Phaeacidiphilus oryzae TH49: one gene and its partner. The protein of the gene in region 1 binds, or shares a complex with, the protein of each later gene. Links are inferred from orthologs where the notes say so. Each region holds a gene or a part of one and is shown on either strand. Other genes may lie near its edges.

The links.
Region 2: the proteins of BS73_RS21980 (region 1) and trxA are in contact, whole or in part, in an NMR structure (PDB 2IPA), measured with the Bacillus subtilis proteins. The link is inferred for Phaeacidiphilus oryzae TH49 from one-to-one orthologs.

Annotation. Positions count from the first base shown.
Region 1 is NZ_JQMQ01000005.1:4,101,756-4,112,769, reverse strand. The notes cover bases 3,543-6,384. They hold BS73_RS21980 (arsenate reductase ArsC), read left to right. Parts: upstream 3,543-4,671; coding sequence 4,672-5,097; downstream 5,098-6,384. Other genes in these bases: BS73_RS21970 (polysaccharide lyase family 7 protein), read right to left, coding at 5,765-6,384; BS73_RS21975 (hypothetical protein), read left to right, coding at 5,182-5,739; arsB (ACR3 family arsenite efflux transporter), read left to right, coding at 3,543-4,643. Outside these bases: BS73_RS39815 (hypothetical protein), read left to right, coding at 38-640; BS73_RS22005 (GNAT family N-acetyltransferase), read right to left, coding at 660-1,211; BS73_RS22000 (permease), read right to left, coding at 1,255-2,442; BS73_RS21995 (ArsI/CadI family heavy metal resistance metalloenzyme), read right to left, coding at 2,544-3,011; BS73_RS21990 (ArsR/SmtB family transcription factor), read left to right, coding at 3,094-3,474; more of arsB, read left to right, coding at 3,510-3,542; more of BS73_RS21970, read right to left, coding at 6,385-6,589; BS73_RS21965 (TetR/AcrR family transcriptional regulator), read right to left, coding at 7,216-7,869; BS73_RS21960 (medium chain dehydrogenase/reductase family protein), read left to right, coding at 8,057-9,088; BS73_RS21955 (Uma2 family endonuclease), read right to left, coding at 9,413-9,979; BS73_RS21940 (helix-turn-helix domain-containing protein), read right to left, coding at 10,751-11,014. UniProt on the Bacillus subtilis protein: Catalyzes the reduction of arsenate [As(V)] to arsenite [As(III)]. In vitro, can dephosphorylate para-nitrophenyl phosphate (pNPP).
Region 2 is NZ_JQMQ01000005.1:3,570,690-3,581,796, forward strand. The notes cover bases 4,864-7,798. They hold trxA (thioredoxin), read right to left. Parts: upstream 6,527-7,798; coding sequence 6,200-6,526; downstream 4,864-6,199. Other genes in these bases: BS73_RS19625 (ParB/RepB/Spo0J family partition protein), read left to right, coding at 4,864-5,203; BS73_RS19630 (GNAT family N-acetyltransferase), read left to right, coding at 5,477-6,100; trxB (thioredoxin-disulfide reductase), read right to left, coding at 6,621-7,592. In the rest of the region: membrane protein insertase YidC, read left to right, coding at 1-824; BS73_RS19610 (Jag family protein), read left to right, coding at 888-1,412; 16S rRNA (guanine(527)-N(7))-methyltransferase RsmG, read left to right, coding at 1,548-2,375; BS73_RS19620 (ParA family protein), read left to right, coding at 2,928-3,959; more of BS73_RS19625, read left to right, coding at 3,956-4,863; BS73_RS19645 (hypothetical protein), read right to left, coding at 7,805-9,061; RNA polymerase sigma factor SigM, read right to left, coding at 9,058-9,888; BS73_RS19655 (discoidin domain-containing protein), read right to left, coding at 10,007-10,645; BS73_RS19660 (protein kinase family protein), read right to left, coding at 10,642-11,107. UniProt on the Bacillus subtilis protein: Participates in various redox reactions through the reversible oxidation of its active center dithiol to a disulfide and catalyzes dithiol-disulfide exchange reactions.

The DNA of each region.
Region 1 (11,014 bases):
ATTGTCCCGCCACCGCGGGCTCGTGTAGGGAGGGTCCGTGAGCCATTACTCCCCAGGGCCCTCGGGCGCCCCGCAGGTACCGCCGGACCCCTACCGGCCCAACGGCCCCGCGCCCGGCTCCGGCTCCGGAGCCCAGCGCCCGTACGGCGCCCCGCCGCCGCGCGCCGGCTACGAGTACGAGCAGCCGCAGCCCCGGCAGCAGGCCTACGGGGGTTACCCCGACCAGCCCGCGCCGGAGCCGCGCTACCCGGAGGCCCGCTACCCGGAGGCCCGTTACCCGGAGCCGCCGCGCTACTCCGAACCGCCCCGCTACTCGGAGCCCCCGCGCTACTCGGAGCCCCCGCGCCGCCCCCGGCGCGACGGTGTCGCCCAGGACCGCTGGGCGCTGGTCATCCAGACGCTCGGCTACATCGCCTCCGGGCTGATCGCGCTCTTCCTCGCCCTCCACTTCCTCGGCGCCAACGAGGGCAACGGCTTCGTCGACTTCGTCCGCGGCCTCGCCAACGGGCTGGCCACCTGGTCGCAGGACATCTTCACGATGAACCCCGAGGGCCTGCGGCTCTTCCTCAACGACGCCCTCGCCGCGGTCATCTACCTCGCGGTCGGCCACGGCATCGCCGCCTGGATCCGCCGGCTCTGAGCTCTGGCCCCGGCACCGCTCAGACACGGGGTCCCGACAGCCACTCGGCCCGGGTGAGCGCGTGCACCGCCACCGGCGGCCCGCCGGCCGGCACCGCGGTCTCGAACCGGAGCCGCAGCCCCAGCTTCTCCATCACCCGCGCCGAACGGGCGTTCTCCACATGCCGGATGCTCAGCAGCCGGTCCAGACCGGCCTCCTCGAAGCCGACCCGGAGGAGCACCCGGGCCGCCTCGGTGGCGTAGCCGTGCCCCCACGCGTCCCGGCGGAACCGCCAGCCGATCTCCACGGCGGGCAGCACCTCGGGGAGGAAGAGCGGCGGTGCGAGCTGGACCCAGCCGACGACCTCCCCGCTCTCCCGCAGCAGCACGGACGCCAGTCCGTAGCCGCGCTCCTGCCAGGACCGCCGGGCCCGGGCGATCCGCGCGGCCATCAGCTCCGGGTCGGCGGGCGGCACCGAGCCGTCGCCGATGTACCGCATCACCTCCGGGTCGGCGTCCATCGCCGCGAAGGCCCCGGCGTCGGCGGCCTCCGGAGGCCGCAGCTCCAGCCGCCCGGTCCGCTCCAAGAACACCGTCCGGCTCCCTTCGGCCGTGCTGGTGGCGCTGGCGCTGGCGCTAGTGCTGGTGGGCGTGCTGATGCGGATGCTCTTCCCCTTCCCCACCGTCCGGGGACCCGCCCATCATCCGGAGCATCCCCCGGCCTCCGGTGCGCAGGAAGCGCGTCACCAGCACCGCGGCCAGCACCAGGAAGGCGATGTTGAGCCAGCTGGTGTAGTTCCAGGTGACCCCCTCCGCCGGAATCCGCGCTTGGGCCTGGTCGGGGATCAACCCCGCGCCGCCGAAGACCAGTTCGACCGCGTACCCGGCCACCACCATCGCCAGGTAGAACGTCCAGAGGAGGAAGAGCGCCGTCCGGAGGCCGTAGTACTTCCGGTAGATGTTGAGGATCGGCAGGATCAGCAGGTCGGCGAAGAGGAAGGACACCACCCCGCCGAAGCTGATCCCGCCCTTCCACAGCACCACCGCCAGCGGCACGTTCCCGATCGAGCAGACGAACGAGACGATCGCGACCACCGGCCCGATCAGCGGGCCCCACAGCTTCGAGGCCAGCGGATGCCCGGCGAAGAAGAACCCGCGCCAGAAGGAGTCCGGCACCCAGGCCGCGATCGCGCCCGCGATCAGCAGGCCCAGCACCAGGTCCCGGAGGATGGCCGCCCCCTCCATCACGAAGACGTGGGAGACCGAGGTGAACCCGTCGCGGGAGAACAGCCGCCGGGCGAACGAGCCCTCGCCGGCCACCGACATGTCCATCGCCGCGTGCCCCTCCATGGAGCCGGCGACCCCGCGCTCGGCCTGCTCGCGGGCCGCCCGCAGCAACCGCTCCCTGAGCAGCAGCCGGAAGAGGACCGCCAGCACCACGATCATGATCGGCCCGCCGACGAACTCGGCCAGCGTGAACTGCCAGCCCATCAGCAGGGCCAGGATCACGCCGAGTTCGACCACCAGGTTGGTGGAGGCGATCTCGAAGGCCATCGCGGCGGTGAAGTCCGCGCCCTTGCGGAAGAGCGAGCGGGCGAGGGCCACCGCCGCGTACGAGCAGGAGGACGAGGCCACCCCGAGTCCGGCGGCGACGCCCAGCGTCCGCGCCCGGGCGTCGCCCAGCAGCCGTACGATCGTCGACTTCCGCACCACCGCCTGCACGACCGCGGACAGCACGAACCCGAGCACCAGCGCCCAGGCGATCTCCCAGGCCATCGCCCCGGTGATCCGGAGCGCATGCAGCACACCATGAACAACTGCCATCACGGCAGTGGGGCTACCCCGCTCCGGCCCTCACCATCCGGATCCGTCCGCCGCTGTGCGCCATGCGCCCGGCATCCTCACCTGTACGCATGACCCGCCGCTCAGCCGCCGCAGGCGCACTCGGCCTGCGCGCCGGCGGCGCCGGTCTCGCGGGCCGCGCCGGCGGTGGCCGGCGACTCGGCGGCGCTCTTGCCGAAGGTGTCGGCGTCGCCCTTGACGACGTAGACCTCCCACGGCTCCTTGCCCGGGCCGTGCGCCCAGACCTTGTCCTGGAGGGCGTAGCAGCAGGAGGTGTCCTTCTCCTCGAAGGTGGCCAGCCCGGCCTCCTTCAGCCGGACGGTGGCGGTGGTGACCTCGGCCGTCGAGCCGACCTCGACGCCGAGGTGGTCGATCCGGGTCTCCTCGCCCTCGGCGCCCTCGATCAGCACCAGCTTGAGCGGGGGCTCGGCGATGGCGAAGTTGGCGTAGCCGGCGCGCCGCTTGGCCGGCTCGACGCCGAAGAACGCGGAGTAGAAGGCGATCGACGACTCAAGGTCGGCGACGCGGAGGGCGAGCTGCACACGGGACATGGCGATCTCCTCACAGCTTGAATCGACGTTTGTCGATACAGCCATGGTTGCCCCCTGGATCGATGGATGTCAACATAGAAGTGTGTCTAATCAAGAGTTGGTCGTCCTGGACGAGGACTGCTGCCCGGGGCTGCGCGCGGCGCCCCTGGACGAGGCGCACGCCGCCGACCTGGCCAAGGTGTTCAAGGCCCTGGGCGATCCGGTCCGCCTGCGGCTGTTCTCGCTGATCGCCTCGCGGCACGGCGAGGAGGTCTGCGTCTGCGATCTGACCCCCGCCTTCGAGGTCTCCCAGCCGACGATCTCCCACCACCTGAAGCTCCTCCGGGAGGCCGGGCTGATCGACGGCGAGCGGCGCGGGACGTGGGTGTACTACCGGCTGCTCCCGGAGACCACCGACCGGCTGGCCGCGATCCTCACCCGCCCCGCCGAGAACGCGCCCTCCCCCGCCGGGAGCACGTCGTGACGGCGGCGGACCGCCCGACGGGCGGCGACCCGGCAGTGGGCGGCGGCCAGGCGACGGCCGGCGGTTCGGTGGCCGCCCGGCTGTCCTTCCTCGACCGCTTCCTCGCGGTGTGGATCCTCGTCGCGATGGCCCTCGGCCTCGGACTTGGACGCCTGATCCCCGGCCTCGGCGGCGCACTGGCGCGGGTCACGGTGACCGGGGTCTCGCTGCCGATCGCCCTCGGCCTGCTGGTGATGATGTACCCGGTGCTGGCGAAGGTCCGCTACGACCGGCTGGACGCGGTCACCCGCGACCGCCGGCTGCTCATCCCCTCCCTGGTGCTCAACTGGCTCGTCGGCCCGGCACTGATGTTCGCCCTGGCCTGGCTCCTGCTGCCGGACCTGCCGCAGTACCGGACCGGGTTGATCATCGTCGGCCTGGCGCGCTGCATCGCCATGGTGGTCATCTGGAACGACCTGGCCTGCGGCCACCGCGAGGCCGCCGCCGTCCTGGTCGCCCTCAACTCGGTCTTCCAGGTGATCGCCTTCTCCGCCCTGGGCTGGTTCTACCTCTCCGTGCTGCCCGGCTGGCTCGGTCTGCAGCAGACCGCGCTGCACGTCTCGGTGTGGGCCATCGCCCGCTCGGTACTGATCTTCCTCGGCATCCCGCTGGCCGCCGGCTTCCTCACCCGCCGCCTCGGCGAGAGGGCCAAGGGCCGCGCCTGGTACGAGACCCGGCTGGTGCCCCGGATCGGCCCGTTCGCCCTGTACGGCCTGCTGTTCACCGTCGTCGTCCTGTTCGCCCTCCAGGGCCGGGCCATCACCTCCCACCCCCTGGACGTGGCCCGGATCGCCCTGCCGCTGCTGGCCTACTTCGCGCTGATGTGGACCGGCTCCCTCGCCCTGGGCAAGGCGGTCCGCCTGGACTATCCGCGCGCCGCCACGCTGGCCTTCACGGCGGCAGGCAACAACTTCGAACTCGCCATCGCGGTCGCCATCGCCACCTTCGGCGCCGCCTCGGGCCAGGCCCTGGCCGGGGTCGTCGGCCCGCTCATCGAGGTGCCCGCGCTGATCGGCCTGGTCTACGTGTCGCTCGCCGCACGCCGGTTCTTCCCGCCCGAGCCCTCCGCCGCGCAGGCGGAGACCGCCGGGGCCGCGCCCGCCCCACCGCTTAAGGAGTCCCGTGCCTGAATCCGTGCCCGAATCCGAGCCTGAATCCGTGCCCGAATTCGACCGAGCCTCCGTCCTCTTCGTCTGCGTCCACAACGCCGGCCGCTCGCAGATGGCCGCCGGCTTCCTCGGCCACCTGGCCGGCGATCGGGTCGAGGTCCGCTCGGCCGGCTCCGTCCCCGCCGAGCGGCTCAACCCCTCCGCCGTGGAGGCGATGCGCGAGCGCGGCATCGACATCACCGCCCAGCGGCCGAAGCTCCTCACCCCCGACGCGGTCCGCGCCTCCGACTACGTCATCACCATGGGCTGCGGCGACACCTGCCCGGTCTTCCCCGGCCGGACCTACCTGGACTGGGAGCTGGCCGACCCGGCCGGCCAGGACGTGGCCGCCGTCCGCCCCATCCGGGACGAGATCGAGCGGCGGGTCCGGTCCCTGATCGCCGAGCTGGACTCCGCGCGCGGCGAGCGGCGCTGAGAAAACCCACCGCACGCGCGCCTCTTGCGAAAGACTGGGAGCCCAGACCGGCAACCGGATCAACTCGCGGGGGGACGACGGTCCATGACGATGCCTCAGCCCGATCCCGGAGCACCCCAGGGGCAGCCGGGCACCCCGCCCGCGCCACCGCCCTTCGGGCCACCGCAGGCGGGGCAGGCGCAGCCGCCGGGGCAGGCGGCGCAGCCGCAGCCGCCGGGCGCTCCGGTGTACGGGTACCCGCACCCCGCGCCGCCGGCCGCCCCCGGCTACGGCTATCCGCCCGCGCCGCCCGTCAACGTCCAGCCGCTGGTCGTCCTCGGCGACATCACGGTGACGCCCACCGGGATCCTCACCCCGGCCGGCCCCATCCCCCTCCAGGGCGCCGTCTGGACCGCCAACGACCTCTCCCGTACCGAGGAGCGGATCGCCCCGGTCGGGATCGTCCTGGCGGTGGTCTTCTTCCTCTTCTGCTTCGTCGGCCTCCTCTTCCTCCTGATGAAGGAGCGCCAGACGACCGGCCACGTCCAGATCACCGTCTCCGGCGGCGGCCGCTACCACACCACCTCCATCCCGGTGAGCACCCCGCAGCAGGTGATGGACCTGATGAACCGGGTCAACTACGCCCGCAGCCTGGCCCTGTGAGCGGAGGCCGCCGCCGGGCGCGCTCTCAGCCGCTGTGCGAGACGCTGAGCCCGTAGAACGCGACCCGGGCGCCGTTGGTCGTACTGGACGAGGACGACTGGTTGTAGGAGCCCGCCTTGAAGTACTGCCGGTAGGCGTCGAAGGAGCTGGGGATGGCGTAGTGGGTGGTGGTGCCGTTGACCGTCAGGTCGATCTCGCCGCCTGAGACCCCGAGGGTGTAGGACCAGGTCTTGCCGACCGGGACGTTGCCGACCGGGTGGTCGGTCTGGCCGCCCGAGGGCGAGTCCTCCGTGCCGAGGACGATCGATCCGTCGTTGTGGAAGTACAGCTCCGCCAGCGGCTTGGTGGAGGTGCCGCCGCTGCCGAGGTGGATCTGACCGACGCAGACGTGGTCGGTCACCGAGACCACCCGCAGTGTGGCCTTCAACTCGCTGGTACCGCTGAGCGACCAGTCGGCCGGCGTCCCGTCGCTGTTCATCTCCCGAAGCTCGGACCGGGCGTAGTGGGAGTTGGGCGTGGTGACCCCGCTCTCCGGGTCCCAGAACGTCATCGCACCGTCGCGGGTGTCGGTGTAGAAGTAGGAGTCCTGGAACCCGTTCGCCCCCTCCAGCTGCGACGGCGAGATCGTGGTCGGCGACCCGGGGGATCCGATGGGCAGCTGAAGCTCCCACACCGAGAGATCGAAGTTCCCGCCCGGGGCGACGGAGGTGCTGAGCGCGGGGGTGACCCGCACCGGTGCGGCACCGGTGCCGGCACCGACGGCGGCCGCCGCCGGCAGAGCCCCGCCCGCACAGACCGCCATCGCGGCCGCAGCACTGATCAGAACGCCCGACAGAGTTCGGATACGCATGGAATCGTCCCGTCGCTCGACCGATTCGGCGCCACCTATGTTCATCCACATGAACACAGGTTGCACTCTTGAATTCCTGCGACGCTAAGCACTTGATGACGACCTGTCAATTCCCCGCGCAGACCCCATCGGTGGCGACCGGCGCCGCGGCGGTGGCGCATCGTCATCATCACGTTTCGGCTTCGGCGTCCGCCGAACAGGCGCGGAGCACTACTGTTCGGCGCGTGACGCGTGAGGAAATTCGAAAGTTCCTGGTGAGGTTCGGTCGCAGTCTCACCATCGTGGCCCTCGTCGGCCTGGAGGGCTGGGCTCCTCACCACCGGTAGACCGAGGGAGCGACGATCCAGGTCGCCATCACGGCCGCACTGTTCTTCGCGATCGCCCTGTACGGAACCTTCTGGGATCGCAACCCCCCGTTCCGGCAGCGGGCGGAGGCCAACCACGCGGCGCGACGAGCCCGGAGGGACGCCCGCCGGCCGGCCCGGCAGGCCGAGAAGGCCGAGCACCCCGAGGGGAGTTAGCGCTCGGCGCTCCACGGACGGATGCAGGTCGACGGCGGGACGGCAGGCACCCCGCACCCCCCACCGTCTCGGCCGGGCGGCGTCCGAGAACCGCAGGCGCGCCGCCTATCGGGTCAGCTGGCGCAACTCGCCGGCGTACAGCTCGGCCGGATCGAGTCCCATGCCGGCGAAGTGGCCTGCCAACTCCAGTGAGAGCACGCCGTGCAGGCGGGTCCAGAAGAGCAGCGCACGGCGCAGGGCGGCCGGGGGCGCCGGGTGGGCGGCCGCCCAGCCGCGGTGCTCGGCGAAGTGGGCCTCCAGGCGGGAGTCGCCCGGGGCTTCGGTGGCGGCTTCACCGGACTGGGCGGCGTCGAGGAGGGCGTCCATGATCTCCGCGGCGATCACGGTGATGTCCTCCGGCGCGTGGTAGCCGGGGACGGGCGTGCCGTAGATGAGGAAGTAGCGCTGGGGGTCGTCCAGCGCCCAGGCGCGCAGGGCGCGACCCAGTCCGCCCAGGTCCGCGCCGGAGTCGGCGGCGGCGCGGATGGTGTCGGCGAGGCTGCGGTAGGCGTCCCGGATCAGCTCGGTGATCAGCTCGTCCCGGCAGGAGAAGTACCGGTAGAGCGCGGGGCCGCTCATGCCCAGCTGTTTGGCGATGGCATTCAGGGACACCCCCGGCGCCCCGGCGGCGGCGATCTGCGCCCAGGCCTGCTCCTTGATCTCGGCACGCAGCTGGGCGCGATAGCGCTCCCGCGGCGTCTCCTTGCCCGCGACAGCCATGCGCTCACCCCTTCCTTGCGTTCGTGCTTCCTTGCTTCTCGGCTTCTGGCCATGTCCGCCTCCGCCGGACGCTCTTGGTTAGACCCTATAACGAACGCACTTGCCTGTCACCTCGCTGCGAGTTATAACTTCTAACGAACATGTCAGGCGCTAACGCCGTCTGCCAGTGGAGTCGATGGAGGTCGCCATGAACGCCGCAGAGATGATCGAGGTAGTGCTGCCGGGCGAGGTCGAGCCGGAGGAACTGCAGGTGCGGCGGGGTGCCGTCCCCACTGCCGGGCCGGGGCAGGTCGTCGTCCGCATGGAGGCGACCGGTGTCTCCTTCGCGGAGCAGCAGATGCGCCGCGGCCGCTACTACGACCAGCCGCCCTTCCCCTTCGTCCCCGGCTACGACATGGTCGGCACCGTGGTGGCGGCCGGGGACGGAGCCGGCGCCGGTCTGGTCGGGACCCGGGTGGCCGCGCTGCTGAAGGTGGGCGGCTGGGCCAGCCACATCGTCCTGGACGCCGACGACGCGGTGCCGGTCCCGGACGGGATCGGCCCGGCCGAGGCGGAGACCGTGGTGATCAACGGCATCACGGCCTGGCAGATGCTCCATCGCAAGGCCCGCGTCCGCGCCGGGCAGACCGTCCTGGTGCACGGCGCCAACGGGGGAGTCGGCACGGTCCTGGTCCAACTCGCCCAAGCCGCCGGGGCCCACGTGATCGGCACCGCCTCCACGCGCCATCACGCGGAGCTGCGGGAGCGGGGGGTGAGCCCGATCGTCTACCGCACCGAGGACATCCCCGCCCGCGTTCGCGAGCTCGCCCCGCGCGGGGTGGACGCCGTCTTCGACCACGTCGGCGGCCGAGGCATCGTCGACTCCTGGCGGCTGCTCGCGCCCGGCGGCACCCTCGTCTCCTACGGCAGTGCGTCCACCCTCGACCAGGAGGGCTCCAAGCAGTGGCCCGTCCTCAAGCTCCTCGGCCGCGTATGGCTGTGGAACGCCCTGCCCAACCGCCGCCGGGCCTACTTCTTCAACGTCTGGGCCGGCCGAGCCCTGCGCCGCGGCCGCTTCCAGTCCAGGCTGCGAGCCGACCTCACCGAGGTCTTCCGAGCGCTCCAACGCGGCGAGATCACCGCCCGGATAGCCGCCTCACTCCCCCTCACCCAGGCCGCCGAGGCAATGCGCCTGGCCGAATCCGGCACCACCACCGGAAAGGTCGTCCTCCACGCCTGAACCGCCACCCCCCACACAGGCCGACACCCCTCCGCCCCCAGAAACGATCAAGGCCCAGGCCTTCGGGACTCCCCCGTTGACCCGGGCCTTCGTCGTACGCGCCGGTCGCCCGGCGGTTGGTGCCCCCGGCAGGATTCAAACCTACGACACCCGCTTCAGAAGTGGGGCCGAGTCCTTGCCGGGTGGTGCCCGGCACTGCCGTGCGGTGCTGTTTCCCCTGGTCGGAGCGGCACGGTAAACCACTTGATCCGGCTCATGCCGCCCTGTGTCGGACCGTCCGCGCACCCATCGCTGACGCGCTGCCGGCTGATGGTCAGCGCCTGGTCAGACCTGCCCGAGGTCGATCCGCACCGGGAACGGGGCCGCCGACTTGATGACGCCGGTGAACACGTCTCCGTCCCGATAGATCTTCGTCGCGGGGTCGAGAACGTAGGTGTACACGAGAGGAACGCCCGTCGCGGCCTGCTCGATCCGCCAGTAGAAGCCGATGCCGGCCTTGGCGTACTGGTCGACCTTCACGATTCGGTCGGTGGTCTCCGAACCCGGCGACACCACCTCCGCGACCAGCAGCACGTGCTCGGGGCGAGTGGGGGTGATGTCGATCGTGTCTGCGCGGTACACGACGACATCCGGGCGCCGATTGGTGAGCGGGACGTCCTGGAGCCGGACGTCGAAGTCCGTGTCGGCGTTCCACTCCGGGCCCGCGGCGGCATCCAGGGCGTTCGCCAGAATCCGGGCCAGCCGGTTGTGCCGCTTGGACGCGGTCGGACTCACGACGACCATCCCGTCCACGATCTCGATGCCGGCGCACTGCTCATCGGACCAGGACTCGTACTCCTCCGCCGTGATCTGCTCATGCATCCACGCCGGGGCAACCATCTCGGCCGAGATGAAGCACCTCCTGGACGCTGTGCCGCGGACCGATCCCACTGGGCTCAGCGTACTGTCGGCCATCTGTCCGGCACGCCGCTCACGCCTACGCCCATCGCGCCCTTGCCGAGGCAACTCAACGGGTGTTCACCTACAGTGACCACACCCGATCCGGCGGACGCGTCCCCCGGGCTTCTGGGCGCACCCACGCCCCACGACGATACAGGGGAGAGCGAGCCAATTTCGTAACTCTGCGTTACTCAATGCTGTGGAGTTCCTGGCCTTCGGTCGTCGCTTGGTCGAGTACCTGCTTGCGGTGGCAGATCTCCCGGACCAGCGTTTGCAGCCCGCTGCCGGGGCGTAGGAAGACCCGGCTGTGAGCGGCGAGGATACGCAGCGCGAAGCGATCAGCCACATGGACCGGCTGCTGAGGCACCGCCCGGCCGGCGGTGCCCGCCCTCGTTGCTGTCAATGCCGGATGTCATCCGGCACGCGAAAGCCCCGGGCCGATCATGGCCCGGGGCTTTTCCCTGGTCAGACAGAGTGCCCCCGGCAGGATTCGAACCTGCGACACCCGCTTTAGGAGAGCGGTGCTCTATCCCCTGAGCTACGGAGGCGCGGGGAGGTATGGGAGAAGTCGGGGGAAATCCCACCGGAGTGGGCGACCCGGACAGCGATCCCAAACACCCGCGTGCACCCACCTGGTGGGTGCACGCGGGTCAGTCTAGCGGGTAGCCGCCGGGGCGTGGGCCTTCGGCGATCGGGCGGGGTGGTGTCCGGCCTGCCGGCGGGTCATCGGGGTCCCGTGCGCTGCCCGTCGGCCGTCAGGGAGGCGAGCAGCGCCAGGCGCTCCGCGGAGTCCGTGCCCGGGTCCGCGTGGTAGACGACCAGCAGCAGTCCGTCGGCGCCGACCACGGCGTACTTCTCCCGCCGCAGGTCGAGGTCGCCGACCTGGGGGTGGTGGATCACGCCGGTGTCGCTGCCGCCACGGCGTACGTCGTGGCGCGCCCACAGTCGCCGGAAGCGCTCGCTCTTCAGCGAGAGCTCGCCGACCAG
Region 2 (11,107 bases), 530 kb from region 1 along the record:
CGACGGTCCGGATCGTCGCGGCGATCATGATCGTGCTGATGGCGGCCTCGCAGTTCATCACGCAGCGCCAGCTGATGACGAAGAACGTCGACACCTCGGTGAAGACCCCGTTCATGCAGCAGCAGAAGATGCTGATGTACGTCTTCCCCGTGATGTTCGCGATCTTCGGCATCAACTTCCCGATCGGTGTGCTGGTCTACTGGCTGACCACCAACGTCTGGTCGATGGGTCAGCAGCTGGTCGTCATCCGGCGGAACCCGACCCCGGGAAGCATCGCCTGGAAGGAGCGGCAGGCCCGGCTCAAGGCCCAGGGCAAGCTCGCCGCGGACGGCACCGTGATCAAGAAGGGCGGCCTGGCCTCCCTGGTGAAGGGCTCCGAGGCGGAGACCGAGGCCGCCGCCGCGGCCGAGACCACGGCGGCTCCGCGTCGGCAGCAGCCGAAGCGCACCACCAAGGCCCAGCGCCAGGCGCAGGGCGCCGGAGCCACGGTGACCGGTACCGCGGTGGCCGATGCCGAGGAGCAGGACGACGCGGTCGAGGACGCCAAGCCGGCCGACACCAAGGCGCAGTCCGGGCCGGCGGCGAAGACCGGTCAGTCCGGTCAGTCCGGTCAGTCCGGTCAGTCCGCGAAGTCCGGGCAGACCGGCAAGCAGCAGGCGGGGCAGAAGGGCCAGCAGTCCGGGCAGAAGCCGGCCGCCAAGAAGGCCGGCCAGCCGCAGCGCTCCGGCCAGCAGCGCTCGGGCTCGGGGAACGCCGGCAACCGGAGCAACCGGTCGGGGCAGCGCCGGCAGCGCGGCTCCGGCGGGAACCGGCCGAAGAAGTAACTCCGGCCCCACCGCCGAGAGCCCAGGACCACCGAGACCACCGAGGATTGAAGGAGCCGATCCGTGACGGAAGGCACTGACAGCACCAAGCCCGCCGCGGGCGGCGACCAGGACCTGGTCGCCCTGCTGGAGCAGGAGGGCGACATCGCAGCGGACTACCTGGAGGGGCTGCTGGACATCGCTGACCTCGACGGGGACATCGACATGGACGTGGAGCGCGATCGCGCCTCGGTGTCCATCGTCGGTGAGGGCGGCGCCCAGCGGTCGCTCCAGCGGCTGGTCGGTGAGGACGGGGAGGTCCTGGAGGCGCTCCAGGAGCTGACCCGGCTCGCGGTGCACCGGGAGACCGGTGAGCGCAGCCGGCTGATGCTGGACATCGCCGGCTTCCGGGCGCGCAAGCGGTCCGAGCTCACCGACCTGGGCGCCAAGGCCGTCGAGGAGGCCAAGGAGTCCGGGCAGCCGGTGAAGCTGCGCCCGATGACCCCGTTCGAGCGCAAGGTGGTGCACGACGCCGTGGCGGCGGCCGGGCTCCGCAGCGAGTCCGAGGGTGAGGAACCGCAGCGGCGGGTCGTCGTACTGCCGGTGTGAGAGCGATGCCCCAGACTGGGTGTCGCCCGGACTGGGACGCGATGACGAGCGAGTTGCGGACGGCCCCGCCTGCCTGGCAGGCGGGGCCGTCGCCGGTTGTGCTGAGCTGAAGAGAAGCTGAGAGGAGTGCCCGCTGTGCCTGCCATGGATCCGCTGGAGCAGGGCCCGGGAACCCCGCGGGAGCGGCGGCCGCCGAAGTCGCAGGGGCCGCCGAAGTCGCAGGGGGCGCCGGAGCCGCAGGAGGCCCCGGCCCCGCCCGCCTCGGCGCACAAGGTCTTCGGGGAGAACCTGGGCCGGGCGGTGCGCTACGCCGAACTGCTGGCGGACGCCGGCGTGCGTCGCGGGCTGATCGGGCCGCGCGAGGTTCCCCGGCTGTGGGACCGCCATCTGCTGAACTGCGCGGTGCTGGCGGACGTGGTGCCCTCCGGGGTGTCCCTCTGCGATGTGGGCTCGGGGGCGGGGCTGCCCGGCATCCCGGTCGCGCTCGCCTGTCCGGACCTGGAGATCACCCTTCTTGAGCCGCTGCTGCGGCGGACCAACTTCCTGGAGGAGGTGGTTCGCGAGCTGCGCCTGGAGAACGTCACCGTGCTGCGTGGCCGGGCCGAGGAGATGATCGGCAAGCTGGCCGTGGACGTGGTCACCGCGCGCGCGGTGGCCCCGCTGGACCGACTGGCCGGCTGGGGCATCCCGCTGCTGCGGCCGTACGGCGAGATGCTGGCGCTCAAGGGGGACGCCGCCGAGCAGGAGCTGGCTTCGGCCCGGGCCGCGCTGCAGAAGCTCGGCGCCGAGGAGTGGTCGGTGGTGCGGGCCGGCGACGGCCTGGTGGAGACGCCCACCCATGTGGTGCGGGTGAAGGTCGGCGAGAGCCCCGGCGGGGTGAAGGCGGCGGCCCGGCGGGCCAAGGCGGTGCGGGCCGGGCGGGCGGCGGCGAACCGGGGCCGGGGCTCGCGACGTCGGCGCTGACCGGGCGGGCGGGCGGTGTTTCACGTGAAACCGTGAAACACCGTCGGGCCGGGCCGACCCCGGCGCCCACCCGGGCCGCTCCAGTGCCGACCCGGGCCGCTCCGGCGCCGTCCCGGCCGCTTCTGGTCGCTCCCGGATCGTCCTGTTCGAGGGCCGAACGGGCGAGCTTGGGCCGGGGCGGAGTGTCGCACCGTCAGATAGGACGACATTCTCGGCAGCCTGTTTCACGTGAAACGGCGCTCTCTGCTTCCTGGAATCCTGTCCCGGAGCCGCGCTGCGGCGCGGACCACCCGTCCAGCGGGTGAAGATCTGCTCCACACGCGGTCGAATGAGCCACAAGCTCCACATCGACCCCCGTCTCTGCGCGATGATGCCAACGGCAAGCCGCGTCAAAGAGAGGGGAACACGCCCGTGACGTCCGAGAAGTATCCCGGGCACGGCGCACTGGCGGAGCCCGTCCCCGGTCCCCGTACCACCGCTCCGCCCACCGCAACTCCCTTGCACCGGGCGCCCCGTGAAACCGGGTCGGTTTCACGTGAAACACTGGCTCCCATGCAGGATCCCATCCAGGCACCGGTCCCTCATGACGCGGAGACGACTCCGCTCGCCGATGACACACCGATCGCCCGAGCCGCCCAGCGTGCGGTGGAGACCATGGGCAAGGTGAGCGAGGCGCTGCCGCGCCCCGCCGAGACCCGGGTGATGGTCGTCGCCAACCAGAAGGGCGGGGTGGGGAAGACCACGACCACGGTCAATCTGGCCGCCTCGCTGGCCATGCATGGTCAGCGGGTGCTCGTGGTCGATCTCGACCCGCAGGGGAACGCCTCCACCGCGCTCGGCATCGATCACCATGCCGAGGTGCCGTCCATCTACGACGTGCTGGTGGAGGGCAAGCCGCTGGCCGAGGTGGTTCAGCCGGTGGTCGACGTGGAGGGCCTCTTCTGCGTGCCGGCCACCATCGACCTGGCCGGTGCGGAGATCGAACTGGTCTCGCTGGTGGCCCGGGAGAGCCGGCTGCAGAAGGCGCTGGCCGCCTATGAGCAGCCGCTGGACTATGTGCTGGTGGACTGCCCGCCGTCGCTCGGGCTGCTGACGGTGAACGCCCTGGTGGCCGGCCGGGAGGTGCTGATCCCCATCCAGTGCGAGTACTACGCGCTGGAGGGGCTCGGCCAGTTGCTGCGGAACGTGGAGCTGGTGCGGGCGCACCTCAACCCCCAGCTGCATGTCTCGACCATCCTGCTGACCATGTACGACGCCCGGACCCGGCTGGCCGCCCAGGTCGCCGAGGAGGTGCGCAGCCACTTCCAGAGCGAGGTGCTGCGGACCAGCATCCCGAGGTCGGTGCGGATCTCCGAGGCCCCGAGCTACGGGCAGACGGTACTGACCTACGATCCCGGCTCCACCGGGGCGCTCTCCTATCTGGAGGCCGCCCGGGAGATGGCGCTGCGCGGGGCGGACGGAACGGGAGCCGTCCCGTACGATGCCGAAACCGCCGAGCCGGCGGTGCAGGGTGAGTATCAGCAGTCGGTCGTGGCGCAGGCGCAGCCACTGCACGAGCAGAGCACGATGGAGGGCAACCGGTGAGTGAGCGTCGACGGGGACTGGGCCGCGGGCTCGGGGCGTTGATCCCGGCGGCTGCCGGCAGCGACGGATCGTCCGGCGGTGCGCCCGGGTCGGCCCCGGTGCTGGCGCCCGAGCGCGGGGTGGCTGCGGCCAAGGTCGCCGGATTGGTGGAGAGCGAGAGCCCGAACGGGGTCGCGGGCCGAAGCGCCCATGGCGCGCCCGCGGCCGTCTCGGCGGGCGTCCCGGCGCCGACCGCGCCCGGCGGCGCTGCCGCTGCCGGTGCGGGGGTGAACGGCGGCGCCGCGGGAGCGAACGGTGGCGGGGTGGCCGCCCCGGAGATCGCCGTGGACGCCTCGGGGATGCGGCCGGTGGAGGGCGCCTACTTCGCGGAGATCCCGCTGGAGGAGATCTCCCCGAACCCCCGCCAGCCGCGAGACGTCTTCGACGAGGAGGCGCTGGCGGAGCTCGTCCAGTCCATCAAGGAGGTCGGGCTCCTCCAGCCGGTGGTGGTCCGGCAGGCCGGGCCCGAGCGCTATGAACTGATCATGGGCGAGCGCCGTTGGCGGGCGTCCAAGGAGGCCGGGCTCGAGCGGATCCCGGCGATCGTCCGGGCGACCGACGACGAGAAGCTCCTCCTCGACGCCCTGCTGGAGAACCTCCACCGGGCGCAGCTGAACCCGCTGGAGGAGGCCGCCGCCTACGACCAGCTGCTGAAGGACTTCTCCTGCACCCACGAGGAGCTGGCGGACCGGATCGGGCGCTCGCGCTCCCAGGTCTCCAACACCCTGCGGCTGATGAAGCTCTCCCCCGCGGTGCAGCGGCGGGTGGCGGCCGGGGTGCTCTCCGCCGGCCATGCGCGGGCGCTCCTCTCGCTGGAGGAGGCCGAGGAGCAGGACCGGCTGGCGCACCGGATCGTCGCCGAGGGGCTGTCGGTGCGGGCGGTCGAGGAGATCGTCGCCGTGCAGGGGATGGACGGTTCCGGGGCGGAGCGGAAGGCGCGTCGGCCGCGGGCCGGCCGACGGCTCTCCCCTGCGCTGGCCGATCTGGCCTCCCGGCTCTCCGACCGCTTCGACACCCGGGTGAAGGTGGAGCTCGGTCAGAAGCGCGGAAAGATCGTGGTCGAGTTCGCCTCGGTGGAGGACCTCAACCGGATCATCACCTCGCTGGCGCCCGGCGAGGAGCGGAAGCTCGCGGCGCAGGACGAGGAGGGGTCGGACGGGGAGTCCCCGGACGCCCCGGACGGGGATGCGCCCCACGCGGAGTGATCTCCCGGATCATCCGGTGTGCGGCGGCGGGCCTGGTTTCACGGTTTCACGTGAAACCAGGCCCGCCGCTTGTACGTTGAATCGGTGTCAGCGTGGCTACGATGCCCCCGAAACCACTCCGGCGGAGATGACGGGGAGGGGCCGGGACGATGGGTGCTCTGGGCAGGGCGGCGCTGGTGGCCATGGGGGTCGGCCTTGGCGGTGTCGGAGGCTACTTCGGCAGCCTGCGGCGTGACCGGGAGCGGATGCGGGCGCTGGTGAGGGAGGCAGTTGGTGGGACGCAGGCTGGCCGCGTTGACCCTGGACAATCTCGTGGATCTGCCGAGCACCTGCCGCGGGTGTCTCTTCTGGGAGTTGGACCCGGTCAGCGCTGAGGCGGCGGTGCGATCGAGGAAGCCCGAGACGGAGAAGGAGTCCTGGATCTCCTCGGTGCTGCTGGACTGGGGCGCCTGCGGGCGGATCGCTTATGTCGACGACGTGCCGGCCGGCTTCGTCCTCTACGCCCCTCCGGCCTATGTGCCGCGCAGCCTGGCCTTTCCGACCAGTCCGGTGTCGCCGGACGCGGTGCTGCTGATGACCTCCCGCATCCTGCCGGACTACCAGGGGCAGGGACTGGGGCGGATGCTGGTCCAGGCGGTGGCCAAGGACCTGGTTCGGCGCGGGGTCCGGGCGGTGGAGGCCTTCGGCGACGCGGCCTGGGAGACCCCGTCCTGTGTGCTGCCGGCCGAGCATCTGCTGGCGGTGGGCTTCAAGACGGTGCGCTCCCACCCGCGCTACCCCCGGCTCCGACTCGAGCTGCGGTCCACCGTCTCCTGGCGGGCCGAGGTGGAGGTGGCGCTGGAGCGGCTGCTGGGCGCGGTGCAGAAGGAGCCTTCGCTGCGGCCGCTCGGGGGCTGAGGCTGTTTCACGTGAAACGGCGAAACGATGAAACCGCGAGAACGGCGAAGGCCCGCAGCCCCATAAGGGGCGCGGGCCTTCGCCGGCAGCGAGGACGGCTCAGATGAACTCGGCCAGGTCCTTCAGCAGGGCGGCCTTCGGCTTGGCGCCGACGATGGTCTTCACGACCTCGCCGTTCTGGTAGACGTTCATCGTCGGGATGGAGAGAACGCCGTACTTCGCCGGAACGCTCGGGTTGTTGTCGATGTCGATCTTCGCGATGGTGAGCTTGTCACCGTGCTCCGCCGCGATCTCCTTGAGGACCGGGGCGATCTGACGGCACGGGCCGCACCAGGTGGCCCAGAAGTCGACCAGCACAGGCTTGTCGCTCTTCAGCACCTCGTCGTCGAAGGTGGAGTCGGTGACGGTGATGGGCTCGCTGGCCACGGCTTCTCCTAGGGGAATGATGCCGCGCGGGTGGCGCGGTGTTTCACGTGAAACGGTCGGTCGGGGCGGTCGGTCTGCTTCGTGGGGCGACGGGTCAGACGGTGGCGACCTTCTCCGGCTCGGCGGGCTCGCTGTCCGCCAGCGCCGAGAGGTAGCGCTCGGCGTCCAGCGCGGCGGAGCAGCCGGTGCCGGCGGCGGTGATCGCCTGGCGGTAGGTGTGGTCCACCACGTCGCCGGCGGCGAAGACGCCGGGGAGGTTGGTACGGGTCGAGGGGGCCGACACCTTGAGGTAGCCCTCGTCGTCCAGGTCCAGCTGGCCCTTGAAGAGCGAGGTGCGCGGGTCGTGGCCGATGGCGATGAAGAGGCCGGTGACCGGGAGCTCGCGGGTCTCGCCGGTGACGGTGTCCCGGAGGGTGACGCCGGAGAGCTTGCCCTCGCCGTTCACCGAGGCGACCTCGCTGTTCCAGGCGAAATTGATCTTCGGGTCGGCGAAGGCGCGGTCCTGCATCGCCTTGCTGGCCCGCAGGGTGTCCCGGCGGTGGATGATCGTGACGGTCTCGGCGAAGCGGGAGAGGAAGGTGGCCTCCTCCATCGCCGTGTCGCCGCCGCCGACCACCGCGATGTGCTGGTTGCGGAAGAAGAAGCCGTCACAGGTGGCGCACCAGGAGACGCCGTGCCCGGAGAGCTGGTCCTCGTTCGGCAGGCCGAGCTTGCGGTGCTGCGAGCCGGTGGCCACGATCACGGCCTTGGCGCGGTGGACGGTGCCGGCCGAGTCGGTGACGGTCTTGATGTCACCGGTCAGGTCGACCGCGGCGATGTCGTCCGGGATCAGCTCGGCGCCGAAGCGCTCGGCCTGGGCGCGCATCCCGTCCATCAGGTCGGGACCCATGATGCCGTCACGGAAGCCGGGGAAGTTCTCGACCTCGGTGGTGTTCATCAGCGCGCCGCCGGCCTCCACGGCGCCCTCGAAGACAAGGGGCTTCAGAGAGGCGCGGGCGGTGTACAGCGCAGCCGTGTAACCGGCCGGGCCGGACCCGATGATGATCACGTTGCGGACGTCGCTCACTCGATCTCCTGTGACGGCGACGGGCCGTGGACACGGCCCGCGGGGGAGGCTGCTGCTTCGCTCTTCTTCTGCGGTCTTAGGTTGTCGCCGACCGCGGTCGCTGTGCCCGTCGACTCTCCGTCGACGTCCGGCGACTGCGTTCACCCGGCACAACGGATACCCAGTCTCCCGCATTCCCACGGGCGGACGTGCAGCGGCACGGGGAAAGCCGGTCAGGGACGGGTGACTTCCCGGTGGAGGAGAACGCCGCCGGAGCAGGAGGCGGGGACCACATAGGCGTCGACGGCGGCGGCCGAGTCGGACGAGTAGACCACCACATACACCGGCACCGGGCCGCCCGCGGCGGAGTCGCCGCGGTAGGAGAAGGGCTCGACGGCCAGCGGGGTCCCGGTCCGTCCGGTGGCCGCGAGGACACAGCCGGGCGGGGTGGTCGCGGGGGTGGCGGCGGTCGCCGGAGCAGAGCGCGTGCCGGCGGTGCCCCCGGTGGAGCCGGTGGAGCCGCCGCCCGCCGCGGTGTGCGGCTGCATGGCGCCGTTGGATGGGGTGGAGGGGGCGGCGGAGTCGCTCAGCATCTGCGTCACCACCTGCGGGATGCCGGCCGCGGTGACGGCGGGCGCTTGGCTGCCGGAGCCGGCGGAGCTGCCGGAGCCGCCTGGGCCGGACGCCCGTACCGCGGCAGAGGAGGCACCTCCGGAAGGGGCGGGCCGCGGAAGGCTGCTGACGACCACTCCGATCACGGCCGCCGCCACCGCGAGTCCCGCTCCGGCGAGGAGGCCGACCCTGCCCCGGCGGAAGCGGCGGGGGCCGCGCGGCGGACGCCCGTCCCGGGGGCCGCTCGGCGAACCGGCGGGGCGTGGCGGCGGACCGGCGGCGGAGCCGGCCTCGCGGCGCGGACCGGTGGGCTCCCGCCGGTCGTCCTCGCCCGGCTCGACCGGCCGACTCGGCTCGTCGGGGTGGTCGGCCGTCCCGGACTGCGGGTCGTCCTGCGGCGCCGTCGGCTGCCGCTCCTGCCCGGGCTGGGGCTGCTCGGGCGCCGGCAGGCCGGAGCCGATGAGGGCCCGGACCCATGCGGGGTCGATCGGGAGGTCCGATTCCTCGGCCGCCCGGGCCTCCTCGGCGGCGATCAGTCCGGTGACCGCCGAGTCCTCGTCCGCTCCTTCCAGGGCGGCCAGCTCCTCGGGGGTGATGTCCGGCAGCTCGGCGGCGAGGAGGGACTCGGCGGCGAGTGCCGCGTCGATCCGGCCGGAGACGTCGGCGGGCAGCCGGGGGGCCGAGCTCCGGCCGAGGAGGTCGCGGATCTCACCGAGGGCGGTGTGGGTCTCCGTACAGGGAGCACAGTCCGCCAGATGCGCGCCGACGCGCTCGGCATGGTCCGGCCGCAGCAGTTCCTCGGTGTACTCGGAGATGGCCTCCACGGAGGGGTGGCCGTCGGCGTCGAAGGGGCTGTCGCCCGTGGGCATCGCCGTCATGCCGACGTGTCACCTCCTGTGCTCCGCGCGTCTCGACGGTGGTCCTGCGGTGGTGGGACGGACGGACCGCCTCCGTGGTTCCTACCCGTGGTCCGTTCGGTGCCATGCGGGGCTGTTTCACGTGAAACAGCCGTCTGCGGGACCGCGTGGAGGGGCGGCCGGGGCGGCAGCTCTGTTTCACGTGAAACCGCGCCCGTTTCACGTGAAACAGCGTCCGGGGGGACCGCGTTCGCCCGGAGATGGGCGAGCAGAGGAAGGAGCCGGGCGCGCCCGCGGGCGCAGCGGCTCTTCACCGTGCCGTTGGGCACCGAGAGCACCGCCGCCGCCTCACTCACCGAGTACCCCTGGAGGTCGACCAGGACGAGGGCGGCCCGCTGGTCCACCGGGAGGAGGGCGAGGGCGGCGGCCACCTCGTGGCGCACCTCGCTGCGTTCGGCGGAGACGTCGGCACCCTCGGCCGGCTCGACCGCGGCGTCCAGGCTCTGCTCGTCCTCCAGGGGACGGGTCTGGCGCACCGCCGAGCGGCGGGCGCGGTCCAGGCAGGCGTTGACCACGATCCGGTGGAGCCAGGTGGTGACGGCGGAACGGCCCTGGAAGGTGTGCGCCGCGCGGAAGGCGGCGACCATGGCGTCCTGGAGGGCGTCGGCGGCCTCCTCGCGATCGCCGATGGTGCGCAGCGCCACCGCCCACAGCCGGTCGCGATGCCGGCGGACCAGCTCGCCGAAGGCCTCGTGCTCCCCGGCGATGTGCAGGGCCAGCAGTTCGGCGTCGGACGGCGCGGGCTCCTCGGACGCCGGTCCGGACGCCGGTCCGCTCGTCACTGCCATCCGGCCTCCCCCCTGCTGTCCCTGGCGGCTGTGCTGCCGGTCTCTCCGGCGGCTCCAGACTGCCATCTCCCGGCGCCGCCCGTCAGCCCCACGGGCCGGTTCGAGATCAAGTCGGCGATCAGGCGCCCGGCCGACCGAAGACCTTGATCTCGGAGATCCCGCCCCGATAGGTGCTGCCGCCGCCGGGCATCGGCGGCAGCGCACTCAGATGCACCAGGACGTAGCGGGTCTGGACGGGGTGCGGGAGGGTCACGTCCAGGGTGGTCCCGGCCTGGCCGGACTTGCTGAGCACCTTGGTCCAGGAGCTGAGATCGGCTCCGGAGGGGTCACCGGCGTCCTTGGGCAGGGCACGGAGGTCGACGGACTGGCCGGCGACCGGGAAGTCCACCTCCACCCCCGTGACCCGCTGGACCGAGCCGAGGTCCACCCAGATTCCGCCGCCCTCCTTGCGGGAGGGGAGGTTGCCGAAGTCGGGATAGCCGTCGTAGTGGGAGGTGATCCACGGAGTGGCGCTCTTGCCGTCGATCGCGAAGTGGACGTCTCCGCCCGCTATCGGCGGGGCCAGCGGGGAGAACTCCTGGGCGGCGGAGATCCTCAGCGCCTGGCCGGGGGTGCGGTGGTCGGTGGGGCCGGTGGTGGAGGTGTCGGACTGGACGGCGTTGCGGGCGCGGTCGCCGTTGTGGAGGACCGTCTCGGCCAGGCCCCAGCTGCCGAGTCCGATCGCGGCCATCAGAACCGCGCCCACCGTCCACTTCACCGCCTTGCCGGTACGGCCGGGCAGGGCCGGCGGGGGCCGGTGGGGGCGCTCCGCGGCGGGGCTCCCTGGCCGCCGCCGGCGTAGCCCGGGTAGCCGTGGCCGCCGCCGCGGCCGGGCGCGGCGTTCGGCGCGAGTGGCGAGGCTACCCCGGACACCCCGGAGGTCAGCCCGGGGGCGGAGGCGGCGCCGGTCACGGTCGCCGGCTGGGGCGGGCGGATCCGGGGCAGCTCGGCCACCGCGTCGGCCAGCTCGGCGGGGGTGGTGATGGGGGCCAGACGGCGGCCGGGATCCCTGAAGAGGCAGCGGGCGGCGAGATCGGAGAGACCGCGGTGGACGCCCGCGCGGATCTGGTCGGGGGCGGCCTCGCCGGTGCCCCTGGGCAGCCCGGGAATGCCGTACCGGTCCTCCTCGGTCGGCCAGCGGCCGGTGAGCGAGGCGTAGAGGAGGGCGCCCATGGCCCGG